DNA from 2 places in the Glutamicibacter sp. JL.03c genome. Region 2 is predicted to be linked to the other one. Evidence: predicted binding sites of a transcription regulator. Region 2 holds the regulator's gene; the other holds the start of a gene.
What was found. The regulator LexA, encoded in region 2, represses DNA repair genes until DNA is damaged. The targets are predictions, from matches to a motif close to TCGAACANNTGTTCGA.
Positions count from the first base shown of each region.

Region 1: a site for LexA is predicted at 5,509-5,524, ahead of uvrA (excinuclease ABC subunit UvrA). Genes of this name have one in related genera too.

Region 1 is NZ_CP107575.1:1,999,382-2,009,424, forward strand. Features, by position in the region: gene uvrC (excinuclease ABC subunit UvrC) at 1-1,145, opposite strand, end outside; gene OF385_RS09210 (lysophospholipid acyltransferase family protein) at 1,149-1,820, opposite strand; gene OF385_RS09215 (HAD hydrolase-like protein) at 1,821-2,525, opposite strand; gene uvrA (excinuclease ABC subunit UvrA) at 2,613-5,483, opposite strand; gene OF385_RS09225 (hypothetical protein) at 6,699-6,953, opposite strand; gene OF385_RS09230 (GntR family transcriptional regulator) at 7,271-7,648, opposite strand; gene OF385_RS09235 (MBL fold metallo-hydrolase) at 7,732-8,385, shown strand; gene OF385_RS09240 (methyltransferase domain-containing protein) at 8,474-9,268, opposite strand; gene OF385_RS09245 (DEAD/DEAH box helicase) at 9,345-10,043, shown strand, end outside.
Region 2 is NZ_CP107575.1:1,128,057-1,138,099, forward strand. Features, by position in the region: gene hflX (GTPase HflX) at 1-1,020, shown strand, start outside; gene OF385_RS05220 (ATP-dependent DNA helicase) at 1,013-3,010, shown strand; gene OF385_RS05225 (glycoside hydrolase family 76 protein) at 3,112-4,149, shown strand; gene lexA (transcriptional repressor LexA) at 4,217-4,936, opposite strand; gene OF385_RS05235 (LysM peptidoglycan-binding domain-containing protein) at 5,195-5,548, shown strand; gene OF385_RS05240 (histidinol-phosphate transaminase) at 5,631-6,737, shown strand; gene hisB (imidazoleglycerol-phosphate dehydratase HisB) at 6,760-7,380, shown strand; gene hisH (imidazole glycerol phosphate synthase subunit HisH) at 7,381-8,016, shown strand; gene OF385_RS05255 (hypothetical protein) at 8,019-8,168, shown strand; gene priA (bifunctional 1-(5-phosphoribosyl)-5-((5-phosphoribosylamino)methylideneamino)imidazole-4-carboxamide isomerase/phosphoribosylanthranilate isomerase PriA) at 8,194-8,931, shown strand; gene OF385_RS05265 (SseB family protein) at 9,152-10,033, shown strand.

The DNA of each region.
Region 1 (10,043 bases), 870 kb from region 2:
GTAGTAATGTCTCCGGCGCGCTTGGACTTATGCAGACGCAGTGCTTGTTCGGCATTTTCCTTAACCGTGCCAGCCAGGGCCGCCTTGTCGCCACGTTGCGCAACGCGAAGGGATACCTTCGACCCGCGCAATTCCGAAAGCCAGGTGGTGACATCGTTGATGTCCTCAGGCAGTGCTGGAACCAGGATCTCGCGAGGAATCCGGTCGGCATGGTCTGCATAGATTTGCGTCAGAAGCTGCTCGACGAATTCAGCGTCCGAAGCATCCGCGACTTTTTCGACAACCCATCCGCGCTGTGAACGAATACGGCCGTCGCGCACGTGGAATACCTGCACGGCAGCTTCGAGCTCGTCGCCATGGACGCCGAAGATATCCGCTTCAGTTCGATCGTCGAGCACCACAGCGTTGCGCTCGAATACCCGGTTCAGCGCTGCAATATCGTCACGGTAGCGCGCCGCCTGCTCGTATTCGAGCTCGGCAACCGCGTCCTGCATTTTGACGGTGAGCGCTTTGGTGAATTTAGTGGCTTCGCCGCTCATGAACGTGCAGAGGTCATCGGCAAGCTGGCGATGGTCCTCTTCGCTAATTCGTCCAACACAAGGTGCAGAGCACTTGTCGATATAGCCAAGCAAGCAGGGGCGGCCTGAAGCTTCGGCTCGCTTGAACACCCCGGGCGCGCAACTTCGGACCGGGAATACCCGCAACAGGGTATCCAAGGTTTCGCGAATGGCCTTGGCCGGGTAGAACGGGCCGAAGTACTTGACGCCTTTGCGCTTATCACCGCGCATCACCAATGCGCGTGGGTACTTCTCATTCAGCGTCACGGCAAGATACGGGTAGGTCTTGTCATCACGGAAGACGATGTTGAATCGAGGGTTATATTCCTTGATCCAAACGAATTCCAGCTGGAGGGCCTCAAGCTCCGAACCCACCACGGTCCATTCGACGCTGCCTGCGGTGAAGACCATGGCCCGCGTTTTCGGGGTAAGCCGGTCCGGGTTGGCGAAGTACGAGGTAAGTCGGTTCCGCAGCACCTTGGCTTTGCCAACATAAATCACACGGCCATGCTCGTCGCGAAAGCGGTACACACCGGGCTTAGTTGGAATATCCGAGGTTTTCGGACGGTAGCTTGCTGGATCAGCCATGGATTATTTCGCGTCTGGAGGTAGCTGATTGTATGAGTCGGCGCGTTCCTGGCCAGAGAGTTCAGCAATGGCATCCACAATACGATCCGTCGCCTGACGGCGTTGCGGCAGAGGATGCTTGCGGCCCAGCTGGTCGAACTGCAGAGGCTCACCATAATGGATATGGAATTTGGCTGGCTTGAAGCCCTTCGAACCTGCTGGCTGCAGCTTCTCGGTGCCGATCAGGCCCACCGGCACCACCGGTACGCCAGTGGTCAATGCCAGCCAACCTACACCGGTTCGGCCTCGGTACAGCTTTCCATCGCGCGAACGAGTGCCTTCGGGATAAATCCCGATACCGCTGCCTTCTTCGATGATGTCCACCAGAGAATCGAGAGCCGCCACCGAGGCAGCCTGCTCTCCACGCTGAACAGGAATCGATCCAACTGACTCGAAAAAGGTCTTCATCAGTTTTCCCTTGACACCGGGCGTGGTGAAATACTCCGCTTTCGCGAAGAAGGCGACGTCACGAGGGGTCAAGGCCTGGATGATGAGCGAGTCGAAAAAGGAGAGGTGGTTCGAAGCGACGATGAATCCGCCCTCTTTGGGCACATTTTCCAGGCCGGTAACCTCGGCACGGCAAACGCCATGGATAACACCGCGAATCGAAGCGCGGGTCATGGTGTAGATGCTCATCTATTCTGCACCTTCCTGCACGACGCTTGCCTCGATTTCTATTGGACCGGCAGCTTGCTCGCCTAGTAGCGCTTGCGCTAGTTCTCTGACATTGCCTACCCGCTTGTCGGCCTTGGACAGTTCATCGCCTTGGGCGAATCCCCACGCCACACCGATGGAAGCGACAGAATTCTCCCGGGCCGCATCCAAGTCGTAGTACCGATCTCCCACGACAACGCTGGATTTGGCATCCAAGTTCGCGTGGGACAAAGCTTCGGCGACGATGTGCGTTTTGCTTGAACCCATGGATCCATGCTCGCCTGCATTGCCATGAATCGCATCCAAATGCTCGGTCAGACCTTTTCGGTCCAAAAGCAATCGAGCGATGTTCACGGGTTTTGCAGTGGTGACGGCAACGTAGATATTTTCACTACGCAAGGCCTCTAATAGCGCCACGATCCCTGGATAAATGCGCGATTCATCCATGCCGACTTCTTCGTAGCGGGCCCGATACGTCGCGATAATGGAATCAATGTTTTCGTCGGTGACGCCTTCTATGGTGCGAAGCCCAACTTGAAGCGGAGGACCCACCAGAGCTTCGACTCGTGCCTCGCCTGGATCCGGGAGTCCGTGTGCCACGAGGGCGTGACGAATACCCGAAGTAATGGCACCTGCGGGGTCCACGAGGGTCCCGTCAAGGTCGAAGAGCACGCTTGTTACCGACATATTCACTCAGCTATCTTCCCATGAAGCGGGCGCGGGTCAGGAATCCATGACTGAAATGGCATATTTCCCCGATCCGCGCCACTATTTCTACAGGATTTCGGCCAAGAACTTTCCGGTATGCGACTCGCTGACCTTGGCCACCTTTTCAGGTGTGCCAGTCGCAAGGATCGTACCGCCGCCGGAACCGCCCTCAGGGCCGAGGTCGATCACCCAGTCCGCAGACTTGATCACGTCAAGGTTGTGCTCAATGGTCAAGACCGTGTTGCCCTTGTCCACCAGACCCTGCAGCACCTTCAGTAGCTTGCGGATGTCCTCGAAGTGCAGGCCTGTGGTTGGCTCGTCCAGCACGTAGATGGACCGGCCATTCGAACGCTTCTGCAATTCGGCCGCCAACTTGACGCGCTGGGCCTCACCACCGGAAAGGGTCGTGGCAGGCTGCCCCAAACGCACGTATCCCAATCCAACGTCAACCAAGGTACTGAGGTGACGGGCAATCGGCGTGAAGGCGCTGAAGAATTCGGCGCCCTCTGCGATTGGCATGTCCAGGACATCGGCGATGTTCTTGCCCTTGTACAGCACTTGCAATGTCTCGCGGTTGTACCGCGCCCCATGGCACACTTCGCATGGCACGTAAACGTCGGGCAGGAAGTTCATCTCGATCTTCAACGTTCCGTCGCCGGAGCACGCTTCGCAGCGACCGCCCTTGACGTTGAAGGAGAAGCGACCCGGCTGGTAGCCGCGCAATTTAGCTTCGTTAGTTTCCGCGAAGAGCTTGCGAATGTTGTCGAACACGCCGGTGTACGTGGCAGGATTCGATCGCGGGGTACGGCCGATCGGCGACTGGTCGACGTGTACGACCTTGTCCAGGTGCTCAAGGCCGAGCACTCGGGTATGCCGTCCTGGTACCTGCTTGGCTCCGTTGAGCTTGTTGGCCAGGACCTTGTAGAGAATGTCGTTGACCAAGGTCGACTTGCCCGAGCCGGACACACCGGTCACTGCTGTGAGCAGGCCCAGCGGGAATTCGACAGACACATCTTGGAGGTTGTTTTCGCTGGCACCGACAACTTTGAGCTTGCGGTCCTTATCAACCTTGCGGCGTTTGGTCGGAACATCTATCTTCTTGCGACCCGACAGGTAATCGCCGGTCAACGACTGAGTATTGGCCTTCAATCCTTCGACCGAACCGGAGTGCACTACTTCGCCGCCGTGTTCGCCGGCGCCCGGTCCGATATCCACGATCCAGTCGGCTTCGGCGATGGTGTCTTCATCGTGCTCCACCACGATCAGCGTGTTGCCCAAGGAGCGCAGATGCAGCAGCGTGTCGATCAGCCGGCGGTTGTCGCGCTGGTGCAAGCCGATGGACGGCTCGTCGAGCACGTAGAGGACGCCGACCAGGCCGGAGCCGATCTGGGTGGCCAAGCGAATGCGCTGGGCTTCACCGCCGGACAACGTGCCCGCAGCTCGCTCAAGAGTGAGATATTCCAGACCGACGTCCAGCAGGAACTTCATGCGAGCGTCGATTTCCTTCAGCACCTGGGCTGCGATCCTGGCTTCGCGAGCGGAGAGCTCGATGGTCGAGAGGAAGTTGGCAGCGCTGCGCAAATCCATTGCTGAAACTTCAGCGATGGATCGTCCACCGATCAAGACTGAGAGCGATGCCGGGTTCAACCGGGCTCCACCACAGGTCGGGCATGGGATCTGTCGCATGTACTGCTCGTAGCGATCACGCGCATGATCGGATTCAGTTTCTTCATGCTTCCGGTGAACGTACGAGATGACACCTTCAAAGCCGGTCGAGTATTTGCGTTCACGTCCGAAGCGATTCTTGTACTGGACAACAACCTTGTGGTCCTTGCCGTTGAGGATCGCTTCGCGCGCCTTGGCCGGCAGGGCCTTCCACTGGGTATCCATCGTGAAGCCCAGCTCGTTGCCCAGGCCTTCGATCAGGCGATTCCAGTATTCAGTAGTCGCCTTGCCCAAGGACCATGGAGCGATGGCGCCATCGGCGAGGGTGACTTCCGGGTCTGGCACGATCAGGTGCTCGTCTACTTCAAGCTTGGTGCCGATACCAGAACATGCTGAGCATGCGCCGAACGGGTTGTTGAAGGAGAAAGTACGTGGCTCGATCTCATCGATTGCCAGAGGGTGCTCGTTGGGGCATGCCAGGTTCTCGGAGAACGCGCGCACCCGCTGCGGGTCCGCTTCATCCAGGTCGACAAAGTCTGCCAATACCCGGCCGTCTGCGATTCCCAACGCAGTTTCAATCGAATCGGTCAGACGCTGTCGGGCATCTTCCTTGATGGCCAAGCGGTCGACGACTACCTCGATGGTGTGCTTCACCTGCTTGGCCAGCTTCGGTGGATCATTGAGTTGAATGGTGGTTCCGTCAACGCGTGCGCGCGAGAAACCCTTCGAGGAGAGCTCAGCGAAGAGGTCGACGAACTCGCCCTTGCGTGCTCGCACGACGGGAGCGAGGATCTGGAAACGGGTCTTCTCCGGCAGCTCCATCAGCTGATCCACGATTTGCTGAGGGGTCTGCTTGGAGATCGGCTCATGGCAAATTGGGCAATGCGGCCGCCCGACTCGCGCCCAGAGCAAACGCATGTAGTCATAGACTTCGGTGATCGTGCCTACGGTCGACCGGGGGTTGCGGCTAGTGGACTTCTGGTCGATTGACACTGCTGGCGACAAGCCCTCAATGAAGTCAACATCCGGCTTGTCCACCTGCCCGAGGAACATTCGGGCATAGGCAGAAAGAGACTCGACGTATCGACGCTGGCCCTCGGCGAAGATGGTGTCGAATGCCAGCGAGGACTTGCCGGATCCGGATAGGCCGGTGAAGACGATCATCGCATCACGCGGAAGATCAATGTCAACATTTTTCAGATTGTGCTCACGCGCGCCCTTGACGACCAATCGGGTGAGATCTGTTTTCTTGCTCTCTGCAGTAATAGCCACGAAGCCATACTAATCGAAAACTGCTTCGAATAAGTGTACGAATGGTCCTATCTCACAGAAATTTTTCGCCAGGCTTATTCGCCCGCTCGGCGAGCGCAAAATCTGCGCTAGTTTCCGACCGGCGCGGCCAACCGATACGCCACCATCCCTTCAATCTGGCTCAGAACAACGACATCTTCAGTTTTGTATCCAGCCCTTCTGGATTCGTTGACATTAGGGACGGCCTTTGCGGGTTTCCACGCACCGCGCTTGCAGGCCATTTGAGCATCGTCGAATCGAGTGTCCCCTGCGGCTTTGCTATATGACGGGGCTTCCATGCCCAGAGTCGCGGAGTAAACCAAAGTTTTCTCCGCGATCAAGGGTGCACAACACGTCTTTCCCAACAGCTTCCTCCAAGGGCATCACTGTCCCGTCCAGGCTATGGACTGCTTTGTCACCTCCCGCCTGGGGCGAGGATGGAAATAGGATCCTTGGTGGTGGGCATTCCGGCTTCGCCCAGTCTCTCGGCGTATTTGTTGACATCACTGAGCTTGTGCTTCCACTTTTGAACGCCGGTGCTTGCATCAAATGCGGCTGCACTCCATGCCGCGCCATTGGCCGATATCGAGTAGTACCCGTTGCCTATGCCAGTGAGCTTGCTTTGGCCAGCAGTGCAATAGCAAAGAACGATCGTGCCGTCGGGAGCGGCGCTCCCCTGTTCGGAAGTAGCACCGCACATTGACGATGCCCCATTTGGTGCCAAGGAACCTTACCGCTCTTGGCATCAACCGCCACCAGTTTCGAAAGGCCAGCCAATTTACACGTAGCCGAGTTCTTATCGGATTCGAAGAAATCATCTTAGGCAGGTATTCCGTATCCGAGCAGAATCTCATCGTCTTCGCCTGCAGTAGCCCATGCCCAACCTGCGGATAAGGCATACCCTTGTCCAAACACTTCTTCGCATGGCCGTTTCCACTGGGTCTTCGACCCGTTGGAATAGCTCAACATCTCTACATTTTTGTCCCGGTAAGAGCCAAGCCCTGCGAACAAGGAACGCCCGCCTCGCTGGAGGCCATATTCAAACTCTCGCTGCGGTACCGCCTGCCATTGCCAGCTGGACCAGTTGAAATTGAAATGATGGCGTTCAAGCAGTTGGCCATTGATTGCTTTTGAACTTTCGGTACAGAACGTCTTTCTGCAGACAAAAGGTCGGTCGCCCCAAAATTCAAAATTCTTTCAGATCATTACTTGTTCCCTGGTGGAGTTGTCGGCGATAGTCAACCATCCATAGGCCCCGGATTTGGTCCTCTTGTAGGCCACAAAATGCCTACCGTCGCGCTCTACGAGTTCAATGTTCAGATCCGCACCCAGGCCATCGGCAACGCCCGGCGCTTCGTCCTTCCAGAGCTCTTCACCGTCTTTCAGGTTCCTGGCGATGATCTCCAGCTGAGGGGCTTGGCGCCGATAGGCAATAGCATCATCTGCGATCACTTCGACATCGGATACAAGAATTTCTTAGCTCTGCCACTCGATAGCCGCAGGCTCAGGTGATGGCTTTCCGGACGCTGTGGGAGCTGGTTCCGCTTGGCTGGCGGTGCAGCCCGAAAACCCGACGCCCAGTACGAGCGCGCAGGTGGCGATGACAGCGACACTCACGGACGTCTTGCGATCACATGCGTTCGAGCGCATGGTGGATTCCCGACCCCGGGACTAATGATTAGTCCCAGAGCGTAAACCGAGTTCTCAAAGACGCATCAGGCTTATCCACAAATCCCGGTATTCACTCTGCGTGGGGTTAGCCCAGTCGCCTAGCGGGGCAGGGAGCTAAAGGCTGCGCGAAGGTATCTCACCGCGGTTGCTTCGTCCACAGACCACATCTGCGCAATCCGAGCCAAATCGGCGGCCGCGTCGCTGACTTCTTGCTCGGCACGGTTCTCCGCCGCCTGCACCACCGTACCGTGGCGCCCCCGCGTGACAACGGCCCCCTGCAGCTCAAGCTCTTTGTAGACCTTGGCAACGGTATTTACCGCAAGGTTCAGAGTGCCTGAGAGTGCACGGACCGACGGGAGCTTGGTCCCCGGGGCGAGCTTGCCTTTGGCGATGGCTGAGAGAATCTGTTCACGGACCTGCTGGTATGGCGCGATAGTGGATTTGGGGTCGATCTTGATGAATCCAAGTTCGCTCATGCTCTGCTCCAATCTTTAGGACTATGACTCGTCCTGTCCCGAGCCTATCGCGTTGACCCTCCAATCCAACGTAGTGTGAGGGTATGAACGAACTATTGCTAGATGATGTAACCATCCGCTGGATCTCCGTCTCCGACATGGCTAACAATGTTTATCTCATTACCAACCGCGCATCGGGCGAGCAGCTTCTGGTGGACGCTGCAGACGATGCCTCTGCCATTGCAGAGCTCATCGACGAAGCCAGGAACGATGCCGATAATCCGCGAATCGTTGGAATCGCGACAACGCACCAGCACTGGGACCATGTTCGGGCTTTGGCTGAGCTCGTGGATCAACACCCTGTGACCACTTACGCCGGCGCCGACGACATGGCACGAATTGCCGAAGAGTCCGGCGTCCAAGTCACCAACGGCCTGAACCAAGGCGATCAGCTCAAGCTTGGCGAGGTCATTATCGAAGCTATCCACCTGCGCGGCCATACTCCGGGATCGATCGGCTACGCCCTGGTTGACTCCTCCGGCCAGCCAGTCATCCTCAGCGGCGACAGCCTGTTCCCAGGTGGCGTAGGCAATACGTGGAAGGATCCGCAGCGTTTCCTCTCGCTGATCACCGACGTATCCGAACGGATCTTCGATCGCTTCCCGGATGAAACCAAGGTCCTCCCGGGACATGGCGACACCACCACTCTAGGAGCCGAACGTCCGCATCTGGACGAGTGGCGCGAACGCGGCTGGTAAGCCTAAGCCGTTGTGACGCCCACAGGCGGCAAACCTGCGGGCGTCACAACGAGTGTTCATGGCTAGGCGCCGAATATAAGTGAGGCGGCTACGCGGCCAACTTGTGGCCCACCATGAATATGCGACGGAACGGGAAATTTGTCAGTGTCGTTCCATCCGGGGATTGGAAGGCCTGGTAATGCGGGGAAACCGCCGCTCGATAGTCATTCTCAAATTCGACGTAGTCGCCGGCATTCAAAGACGCCTTCACCGGCAGCAAGGCAGTACCACGGACCCAGTCCAGAATCGGGTCATCGCCAAGCAGCAACTGCTGGAACGTCGTCTCCCAGACATTTGCCTGGAACCCCGCGTCTAGCAGGATTCGCTGGTACTCGTCCGGCTCCCCTACGACGTCGCCTCCGCGGAGAACGCCGCCGAGCTTGCCAGCCCACTTCGAGCTTTCGGCTACCTCGCGCATGAGCGCATGGGACGGCGACCCGAAGTTGCCGGGCACCTGGATCGCCACAATGGAACCGGCCTTCATCTGTCCCAGCCATGAGGTCAACAATTCACGGTGAGTCGGCAGCCACTGCAGCATCGCGTTGGAGAACAGAAGATCCAGATCTTCCTCGGGCTCCCACTGCGTCGCATCAGACAAGGCGAAACTCAGATTAGCCTCATGCGCGGATGACGTGGCTTTTGCGATCATTTCCTGTGAGGCATCCAGTCCCACTACCTGGGCTTCAGGCCACCGCTGGGCGATAAGCCGGGTCATGTTGCCTGGACCGCATCCCAGATCAACGACCTTCTTCGGCTCGGCTTCAGCTAGCTGCCCGAGCAGGTCCTTATAGGGGCGCCCACGGTAATCGGAAAATTCTGTGTACTTTGCTGGATCCCATTTCATGCCCTAAGCCTAATCCTTGGATCTGCGCACAATCGGGCACGCAGTCATACTTCTCAACCGATAAGCTAAGAACATCATGTTGCTCACCGAATATTTGCCAGCAGACAGCAAAAACGTATCCGACGACGAAATCTATGAGGCTTTTGGCCAATGGGTCACCTCTCGGGGCATCAACCTCTATCCGGCCCAGGATGAAGCGTCGATGGCTCTGGCTGGCGGCAGCAACGTCATCCTTGCCACGCCTACCGGCTCCGGCAAGTCAATGGTCGCCATCGCTGCGCACTTCTATGCCATGGCCCGCGACCAGATCAGCTTCTACACCGCGCCAATCAAGGCGCTGGTTTCCGAGAAGTTCTTCGACCTCTGCAAGATTTTCGGCGCGGAAAATGTCGGCATGGTTACCGGAGACTCGTCGGTCAATGCGGACGCACCGATTATCTGCTGCACTGCGGAAATCCTGGCGAACATTGCGCTGCGCGAAGGCTCCAGAGCCGATGTCGGCTGCGTCATCATGGATGAGTTCCACTTCTATGCCGATCCGCAGCGTGGCTGGGCCTGGCAGGTGCCGCTCATCGAGCTTCCGCAGGCGCAATTCCTGCTGATGAGCGCCACGCTCGGTGACGTGACCCGTTTCGAGAAGGAATTGGAAGAGCGCACCGGAACGCCCACGGTTACCGTTGCCCATACCGAACGCCCGATCCCTCTGCATTTCTACTACTCCATGGAGCCAGTCCAGGAAGCGGTCGAGGAACTGATCAAGACCAAGCAGATCCCG
Region 2 (10,043 bases):
CGTCGTGCCCTCGAAGATATCGTGAAGGTCAAGGTCATTGACCGCACCAGCTTGATCCTGGATATTTTCGCCCAGCATGCGAAGTCCCGTGAAGGTAAAGCACAGGTCGAGCTAGCCCAGCTTGAATACCTCCTGCCACGTCTTCGTGGTTGGGGTGAATCGATGTCCCGTCAGGCTGGTGGACGCGTCGGTGCGGCCGGTGGCGGTATCGGTTCGCGTGGTCCCGGTGAAACCAAGATCGAAATGGACCGTCGTCGCATTCGTGACCGCATGGCGAAGCTGCGTCGTGAAATCAAGGCCATGAAGCCTGCGCGTGAAGCAAAACGAGCCAATCGCAAGCGCAATGAAGTACCTGCCGTGGCTATCGCCGGGTATACCAACGCTGGCAAGTCCTCTTTGCTCAACCGCCTGACCAACGCCGGCGTGCTGGTGGAAAACGCATTGTTCGCAACGCTGGATCCGACCGTGCGCCAGTCCTCGACTGAAGACGGGCTGACCTACACGCTGGCGGACACCGTCGGGTTCGTTTCGAACCTTCCCACTCAGTTGGTCGAAGCCTTCCGTTCAACTTTGGAAGAAATCGCCGATTCGGATCTCATCTTGCACGTCGTGGATGCCTCGCACCCCGACCCAGAGGGACAGATCCAGGCTGTTCGAACAGTACTTGGCGAAGTCGATGCATTGAATATCCCTGAAATCATCGTCCTGAACAAGGCAGATGTTGCGGATCCATGCGTCATTGAGCGCATCCGTAATCGCGAATCGAATACCTCAGTAGTGTCCGCGCACACGGGTGAGGGTATCGAAGAGCTGCTGGAGAAGATCAGCACTTCGATTCCACGCCCTGGCATTCAGCTGGAGGTCCTCATCCCGTATAACCGCGGGGATCTGATCGCCAAGTTGCACCAGAGCGAATCTGAGATCTTGCAGAGCGAACACCTGGAAAACGGCACTCGACTGATCGTGAAGGTTCGCGATTCACTCGCTGCAGAGTTGGAGACTTTCAACATTCATGGATAAGCAAGAGCAGGCCCTTGAGCTTCTTGAGGCCGCGGTAACTTCCATGGGCGGTGCCATGCGCACCGGCCAGCAGGAAATGGTCAAGCACGTGGTGACTGCCCTGGAAGACGAAGAGCATTTGCTGGTTCAAGCCGGTACCGGAACGGGAAAGTCCATGGGCTATCTCATTCCAGCGCTCGCGCATGCGCAAACTAGCGCCAAGCCGGTCATTGTTTCCACCGCAACTCTCGCATTGCAATCGCAGATTGTCGGTCGCGATGTGCCGCGGTTACTTGAATCGCTCAAGGGCAAGCTCTCCCGGCCCATGGATGTTGCCCTGCTTAAGGGCCGCTCCAACTACCTGTGCCAATACAAGCTCGGCGGGGGATACCCCGACGATGAAGGCACATTGTTCTCGATGGACGAGCCAGCGGTCCCCGCAAGCACGACGTATTCGCCACTGGCAAGCGAAGTGATGAAGCTTCGAGACTGGGCTGAGCGCACGGATACCGGTGACCGGGACGAGCTGGTGCCCGGCGTCAGCGACAAAGCGTGGAAGCAAGTCTCGGTATCCGCGATGGAGTGCTTGGGTTCTCAAAAGTGCCCCATGGCCGACGAATGCTTTTCGGAGATGGCACGCGCTCGTGCGGCAGAATCCGATGTGGTGATCACGAATCACGCATTGCTGGCGGTTTCTGCCTTTGAGGGGTTGTCGGTACTGCCTGATTTTGATGTCGCGATTATTGACGAGGCCCATGAGCTTCAGGATCGTGTGACCAGTTCCGTATCTGGTGCTCTGTCCGCGCGAACGGTGATGACTGCTGCTGGTGGCGCCAAACGGCACTGCGGTGTGAACGTTGATGAAATGGTCAAGGCAGCGAACCGACTGGAGAAGTCCCTGACTGGGATTCCTACTGGGTTGTTGGAACATGGCCTGCGTGAAGATATGGGAATCGCGCTTAACGACATCGTTGAACAGGCGCGGCTGGCCTTGGCCTTGTCCAAGCCAGAAGCCAATGCGCCTGCTGACGGCGGACGTCAGACGGCACGCTCCCAGCTGCAGGCCGTCATGGATGACGCCATTCGAATGCTTGAATCCGAAGAACGACGAGAAGTTCTCTATACGACGCGCCCTCGGGAATTTGTCGAAGGCCGTGGCTATGTTGAGGCGGAAGAGTCCCAACCTGCAACGTTGAACGTAGCACCGCTATCGGTGGCAGGAAAACTCCGCGAAGGCCTTTTTGATGGCCGTACCGTGGTGCTCACCAGCGCGACCTTGGCCATCGGATCCCAGTTTGATGCGGTGGCCGGTTCGCTAGGGCTGATGGGGGCCGGCGCTCCGTCATGGACCGGTGTTGATGTGGGCAGCCCATTTGATTATCCGAAGCAGGGCATCTTGTACGTCGCCAAGCACCTGCCAAAACCGGGCCGCCAACTCGCAGCCGAGACGCTGGACGAAATTGAAGATCTGATCAAAGCGTCCGGTGGTGGAGCTTTGGCGCTCTTCACATCGAAGCGTTCGGCTGAAGAAGCTGCAAGCATTTTGCGGGAGCGCCTGGACGTAGACATCTTGTGCCAGGGCGAAGCGAGCATGAAATCCTTGGTGGAGCAGTTTGCGGCCGAGCGCGATACCTGTCTTTTCGGCACGATGACGCTGTGGCAGGGAGTCGATGTTCCAGGGGATTCCTGCCGTTTGGTCATCATCGACAAGATTCCATTCCCGAGACCTGACGATCCAATTTCGAAGGCTCGAACCGAGGACGTCGCCAAACATGGTGGCAATGGATTCATGCAGGTCTCTGCCACGCATGCCGCGATTCGCTTAGCTCAGGGAGCCGGTCGATTGATCCGTTCGGTCAACGACCGTGGCGTGGTTGCCATCCTTGATTCGCGAATGGCTACGGCGCGTTATGGCAGCTTCCTGAAGGCTACTCTGCCTCCGATGTGGCCGACCGTGGACAAGAAGGTTATCTCCGGGGTTCTGGAGCGGTTGAAGCCCGCTGAAAAGTAGGCTTCAGCTTGTGGGCCCCGAATCTGGTGTCCATGGCTAGCTGAGTGTACTAATGTCTGTGCCACGGGGAAGTCCGAGAACCGGAAGGCAAGATGAAGTCCATGAAGGAGCTGGCGCGTGCCGCGGCCGAAGATACGCACGCCCGTTTTGGCCATAGGCTATTTAGCCTGCCAGGTACGTGGATCGGCCGTCCGTATAGTCTTCGGCACCAGTTGCGCGACGGAAGCATGCTCAGCGATATCAACGGTTTTTCGCATCCGTTTGTTGAGTGGAACTACTGGTGGCAGGCCCACTACTTGGATGCCATAATCGATGACGGGTTGGCTTATTTGGCCGATGGCGACCACGGTGCTGCCCAGAACGAATTACGCCGGGCCAAAGACTTGCTGGCTGGCATCCGAGTGCGGAACTTCGGGGTACTCCCCAACTATTTCTTTGACGATATGGCATGGCTGGCTTTGGCTTGCCAACGGCTGGTTGGTTTTTCGCGACAGGTTGAAGGACGCAGCCATCGCCGTGCCAAACAGGCCGTGACAACCTTGCGCAAGCAACTCGAAGGCGGCATTGATGACGTCTTGGACGGTGGCCTGTACTGGTCGCGTAAGCGAGACTTCAAGAATGTTCCGGCCAATGCTCCGGCCGCGCTATTTTTCGCGCGCAGCGGTGACCGCGATCAGTCCCGAAGGCTCCTCGACTGGATGCGGACTAAGCTTTTTAGCGGCCACCAGGGACTGTATTTGGACGGACTGCGAATTACTTCCTCAGGGCACAAGATGGAAGAAGCGCTGTACACCTACAACCAGGGGCCAATACTTGGAGCGTTGCTTGAGCTGGGCACTGCCGTCGATTTGGACCACGCCGCAACGCTGGTTCGGGCTACTCGTCGGCACCTGGCTGATGAATCCGGGATTCTGCCGGTAAACGGAGGAGGAGACGGTAATCTGTTTGCCGGAATTCTCTGCCGCTATTTGGCCCTGTGCGTGAATGACGAGCGCTTGGATCATGAAGTTCGAGATATGGCTCAGCAGATGATTTCGTCAACCGCAGGCAGTCTTGTCGATGACGAGCCCCGGCGGCTCTCAGCAGCAGTTCAGCGATGGATGGTCTTCAGCGCTGCGGATCGATGCGATTCGAAGTGAAAACCTGTAGATAGCAAACACGGAAACGGCGCCGATGCTCATGCATCGGCGCCGTTTTGAGATGTGGTTAGAGCGAGCGCATCACGGAAACAACACGACCCATGATCTTTGCAGCATCGCCAAGAATCGGCTCGTAGCGCGAGTTCTGCGGAAGCAGCCAGGTGTGCCCATCGCGCTGCCGGAAGGTCTTGACGGTAGCTTCCTCATCGAGCAGCGCAGCGACGATATCACCGTTCTCTGCATTTTGCTGACGTCGGACGACCACCCAGTCCCCATCACAGATGGCTGCATCAACCATGGAATCACCAGAAACCTTGAGCATGAATAGTTCGCCGTGTCCGACCAACTGGCGAGGCAACGAGAAAACATCTTCAACGGACTGATCGGCAAGGATCGGACCACCGGCGGCGATTCGTCCTACCAGTGGGACCATCGTGGTGTCAGCGGACGTGCTGAGCTCGATCACCATCGCATCCTCGGCGGCCTTGGTGTCAGCAGCCTCTGCGGTCGCCGGATTCTCTGCATCATCCGCGAGCTGTAGTGGCAACAGAATTTCCATGGCGCGCGGACGGCGTGGATCTCGGCGAATGTATCCAAGCTTTTCGAGCTGGCTCAACTGGTGAGTGACGCTTGAGAGGCTCTTGAGTCCTACAGAGTCGCCAATCTCACGCATGGATGGTGGATAGCCGTTCTTGCCGATTGCTCGCTGGATGGTTTCCAGGATCTTCTTTTGGCGAATCGTCAGCGAGCGTGCATTCGATCGGGGAGTGCGTTGTGAAGCTGACATGAGATTTTGCCTTCCCTAGCTATCTGACGAAAGTTCAGTGGTCCAAACTGTCGGAGCCAGATGGTGTGATGTTTTCATTGCTCGTCTACTTCGAAATCTTAGTGGATAAGCGAGCTTCTTTCAAAGATTTGTTCGAAAACTTCTGGACAAGTCGGACGAAGCTCTGTTAGAACAGATGTACTAGTTTCGAACACTTCTTCGAAGCGTAGATATCGAATACAACTTCGCACCACTCGATAAACTTGAGGAGATAAGGTCATGGCAACTGTCGCGCTTGACTCAAATCAAACCCGGACTCCAATGAAGATCCGCATCAACCGCCGTGGTTGGGCGGTATTGGTAGGCATTCCCGTATTTGCACTCACTGTTGCAGCCGCATTCTTCTTCTCGATGTTTGCCTCCAATGCTCACGCATCCTCTGAACTGCCAACGGGTGTCGAAACAATTGACGTGACTGTTATTCCTGGTGACACCGTCTGGAGCCTTGCCAAGGAGTACTCGCAGGGCTATGACGTCACTTCGGCAGTCAACCACATCTCGGAACTCAATTCCCTGCAGGGGAGCGAAATCCACGTGGGCGACTCGCTGTCGATTCCAGTCCTCGCTGGCTAAGGACTCGAAGTGAGTCGGGGGATTGTTACCTTCACTCGTAGCGGATTCACCCGCGAAGCTGGTCCCCACGTAGACTAATTGCGTGAATGACCGCAGTGAACTTTTGAGTCAGCTGCCCTTGCGTGAGAATCTCCGCGGGCTATCCCCATATGGCGCACCGCAAATCGACGTGCCCATCCAGCTGAATGTCAACGAGAACACCCATCCGCTTCCTCAAACTGTCGTAGAAGCCATTGCGCAGGAAGTCGCTAAAGCGGCGACTAGCCTGAACAGATATCCAGATCGTGAATTCACCGAACTGCGAGAACTTCTTGCCGATTATCTCGGTCATTCCCTGACCGCCGAGAATATCTGGGCGGCGAACGGATCCAATGAAATCCTGCAGCAGATCCTACAAGCCTTTGGCGGACCTGGGCGGAGCCTCATGAGCTTCGGCCCTACCTATTCCATGTATCCGTTGCTCGCTAGCGGGACTGATACGGCTTACATCGCCGGCGAACGTTCAGAGGACTTCACCCTCTCCGCAGAATCAGCCGCGCAACAGGTCCGCGAACACAAGCCGAACATCGTCTTCCTGTGTTCCCCCAACAACCCCACAGGTACTGCGCTCGGCCTCGACGTGATCACCGCTGTCTACGATGCCATGAGCGAGCACAACGGCATGGTCATTGTGGATGAGGCCTACGCCGAATTTTCCCTGTCGAGCACAAAATCAGCGCTGACCCTGCTTGAAGGACGGCAGCGCCTGATCGTCTCGCGGACCATGTCCAAGGCCTTCGGCCTGGCCGGCGCCCGCGTTGGATACCTCGCAGCAGCGCCCGAAGTCACCGATGCGATCCGCCTCGTGCGATTGCCTTACCACCTGTCGGCTGTCACCCAGGCAACAGCAATTGCGGCGCTGAAAAACATTGATCTTTTGCTGGCCCAGGTAGAAGACATTAAGTCCCAGCGAGACCGAATTGTTGTCCGTCTCAAAGAGCTGGGGCTCAATCCTTCAGTCTCAGACTCCAATTTCGTCTTCTTCAGCGGGCTGGAGAACCCTCACGCGGTATGGGAAGGCCTATTGGAAGCTGGCATTATTGTCCGCGACAATGGGATCCCGGGGACTCTGCGTGTAACTGCCGGAACCGAATCAGAAACTACTGCGTTCTTGAATCGCCTAGCCGAGCTGCTCGGCGCGGAAAAGTAAGCAAGAACAAGCGAAGGAAGACATGTCTGCCGAATTGATTGGCGCACGTCGCGCCCGCATGGAACGCGTCACCAGCGAATCGTCTGTATTCGTGGAACTAGATCTCGACGGCACCGGCGTGTCAGAGATCAGCACTTCGGTGCCGTTCTACGACCACATGCTCACCGCGCTGTCGAAGCACTCCCTGATCGACCTGACAGTCCGAGCCACGGGTGATACCCACATCGACGTGCACCACACCGTCGAAGACACCGCGATCACTATTGGCGAAGTGCTGCGCGTAGCCCTGGGCAACAAGGCGGGAATCCGACGCTTCGGCACCGCATACGCTCCTTTGGATGAAGCGCTCGCGCGCTCGGTCGTGGACGTTTCGGGCCGCCCATACCTGGTTCACTCCGGTGAACCGGCAGGGCAGGAATACCATTTGATCGGCGGCCACTTCACTGGCTCGATGACTCGCCACGTCTTCGAAGCCATCACCTTCCACGCACAAATTTGTGCACATATCGAGGTGCTATCGGGCCGCGATCCTCATCATATTGTCGAGGCCCAATTCAAGTCCTTTGCACGAGCACTGCGCGAAGCTGTCGAGTTCGACGAACGCATGGGCGACAAGATTCCATCCACGAAAGGTGCACTGTAAGTGGGACAGAAGAATGTAGTTGTTTTCGACTACGGTTCGGGCAACGTCCGTTCTGCGGTACGAGCGCTCGAAGCCGCAGGTGCCTCGGTTGAACTGACCGCGGACCCAGAGAAGGTCATGAATGCGGATGGGCTCGTTGTCCCCGGCGTTGGCGCCTACGCTTCGGTGATGGAACAGCTGACCAAGATCGGCGCACTGCGCTGGATCGGCCGCCGCATTGCTGGTGGGCAACCGGTATTGGGAATCTGCGTTGGCCACCAGGTCTTCTTCGAGGAAGGCGTTGAGCACGGAGTCAAGACCGCCGGTATCGGCGAATGGCCCGGCACCGTGGAGCGTCTGAAGTCCGATGTCATCCCGCATATGGGATGGAATACCGTTCAGCCGCCAGAAAGCAGCAAGCTATTCGCCGGCGTTGAGAACGAGCGTTTTTACTTTGTGCACTCCTACGCCGTGCAGAAGTGGGAATTCGATGTGACTCAGCCAGCGATGACTCCACCGCAAGTTACGTGGAGCACCCATGGGACGCCTTTTGTCGCGGCAGTGGAAAACGGCCCGCTCTCGGCGGTGCAGTTCCATCCGGAAAAATCCGGGGAAGCCGGCGCGCAGCTTCTGCGCAACTGGTTGGGCACCTTGTAAGCATGTGGACCATCGTGCTTGGGTTCGTCGGCGCATTTCTGGCAGGTGGAGCGATCTCGCTCAAAAGCCAGAAGGCCCATATTTCATGGGTTATCGCGCTATGGGTACTCGCGGCTATGAGCATTATTGCCGCATGGGTCTTGACCCTCTAAAAATCATTACTTCACTAAGGACATCATGAGCGAGCAACCAATTCTCGAACTATTGCCTGCAGTAGACATCGCCGGGGGACAAGCCGTTCGACTGGTACAGGGCGAGGCCGGATCCGAAACCGGCTACGGCGACCCGCTGGAAGCGGCGCTTTCCTGGCAGAACGCCGGTGCCGAATGGCTTCACCTCGTTGACTTGGACGCGGCGTTCGACCGCGGCAGCAACGTCGAGATCGTGCAGCGTATCGCCAAAGAACTGAATATCAAGGTGGAACTCTCCGGTGGCATCCGCGACGATGCCTCCCTGGACCGCGCCTTGGAATTTGGCGCCACCCGGGTCAACTTGGGCACCGCTGCGCTGGAGAATCCAGAATGGACCAAGCAGGCTATTGCCCGGCACGGCGACAAGATCGCAGTGGGCCTGGACGTTCGCGGCACCACGTTGTCAGGTCACGGCTGGACCAAAGACGGCGGAGACCTGTGGGATGTTCTCGCCCGTCTGGAAGATGCCGGTTGCGCACGCTATGTCGTCACCGACGTGACCAAAGATGGCACCCTTCGCGGGCCGAACGTGGATCTGCTGCGCGAAATCGCCGCCAAGACCAACAAGCCTGTTGTCGCCTCCGGCGGCATCTCATCGCTCGAGGATCTCCGTGTCCTGCGTGAACTTGTGCCTGAAGGAATCGAAGGAGCCATTATGGGCAAGGCTCTGTACTCGGGTCAATTCACCTTGCAAGAAGCATTGGACGTCGCTGGGCGTCGCTAGATTCGCCAAGCCACACAATTGACGGCTTGAAAGCCCAACGGCTTTCAAGCCGTCAACTGTTTTCTGAAGCAGGAACAACGTCCAACCGTTACCGATTCCGCTGTTCCCTGCAGAATGACGCAAAAAAGATCTGAAACACCTTGACGGTGGTGTTCAAGCTCATGAGAGAAGAATCAACTCTTCCCTCCACCAGACCCAAAACCACCGATAGCATGGATGTATGAGTACGGAGCATTCTGAATCAGCGCCAAAACGCCACCTGCCAGGACATATTGTCGCGGCACTGGCTCAGGCCGGTTCACCCGCCGACTCTGCAGGACAGAGTTGGGATGGCCGCGACCTCAGCGGCGAAGGCAACCCGCTGCACAACTTCGACAAGGACGACGGCAGCGCCGACGCTCCAACCATGGCCGCCCTCGCGCGACTGCGCGAAGGCAAAGGCTCTGAAACCGAAGTCCACAAGGCCCTGGCCACCGCGCGAGTATTCGTTGCCGTCGTGGCGCAATTGGGTGAAGAAGCTATGACCGATCACGGATTCGCCTCGGACAAGGAAGCCGACATGGCGCTGGTGAAAATCAAGGCACCGGACGGACGCATGGCGCTCCCGGTCTTTACCACCGTCGAACGCCTGCAAGCCTGGCACAAGGAAGCTCGTCCAGTGGCGGTCTTCGCTCCGCGAGCCGCGCTGTCGGCAGTCAGCGAAGAATGCCAGCTGCTGGTACTCGACCCGGGCAGCGACTTCACCTTTGTCCTGCGACGACCGGGGGTCTGGAACCTCGCCAAACAGGTCGACTGGATTCCGAGCTATCAGAACCAGCAGATCGCCAATCTCGTGCACGATGCCACCGAAGGCTTTAGCCAACTGCAGGCCGTGCAGCTAGCCCCCGGCAGGGGAGTAGGGTCAAGATCACGTGACGGCCAGATGGTTCCAGGCGGTGGCTCCGGACCGGAACTTAATTTGCAGTTTGTTTTCGCACCGGGAACAAGCCAGAACCAAGCGCAGGAAATTACCAGCGCAATTCAGGGACGCTTGTCCCAGAACACTGAATTCACTGAAGCAGTGGATTCTCTAGAACTCAGTTTGCACAGCGCGCCAAGTTGATCTCGGCGGG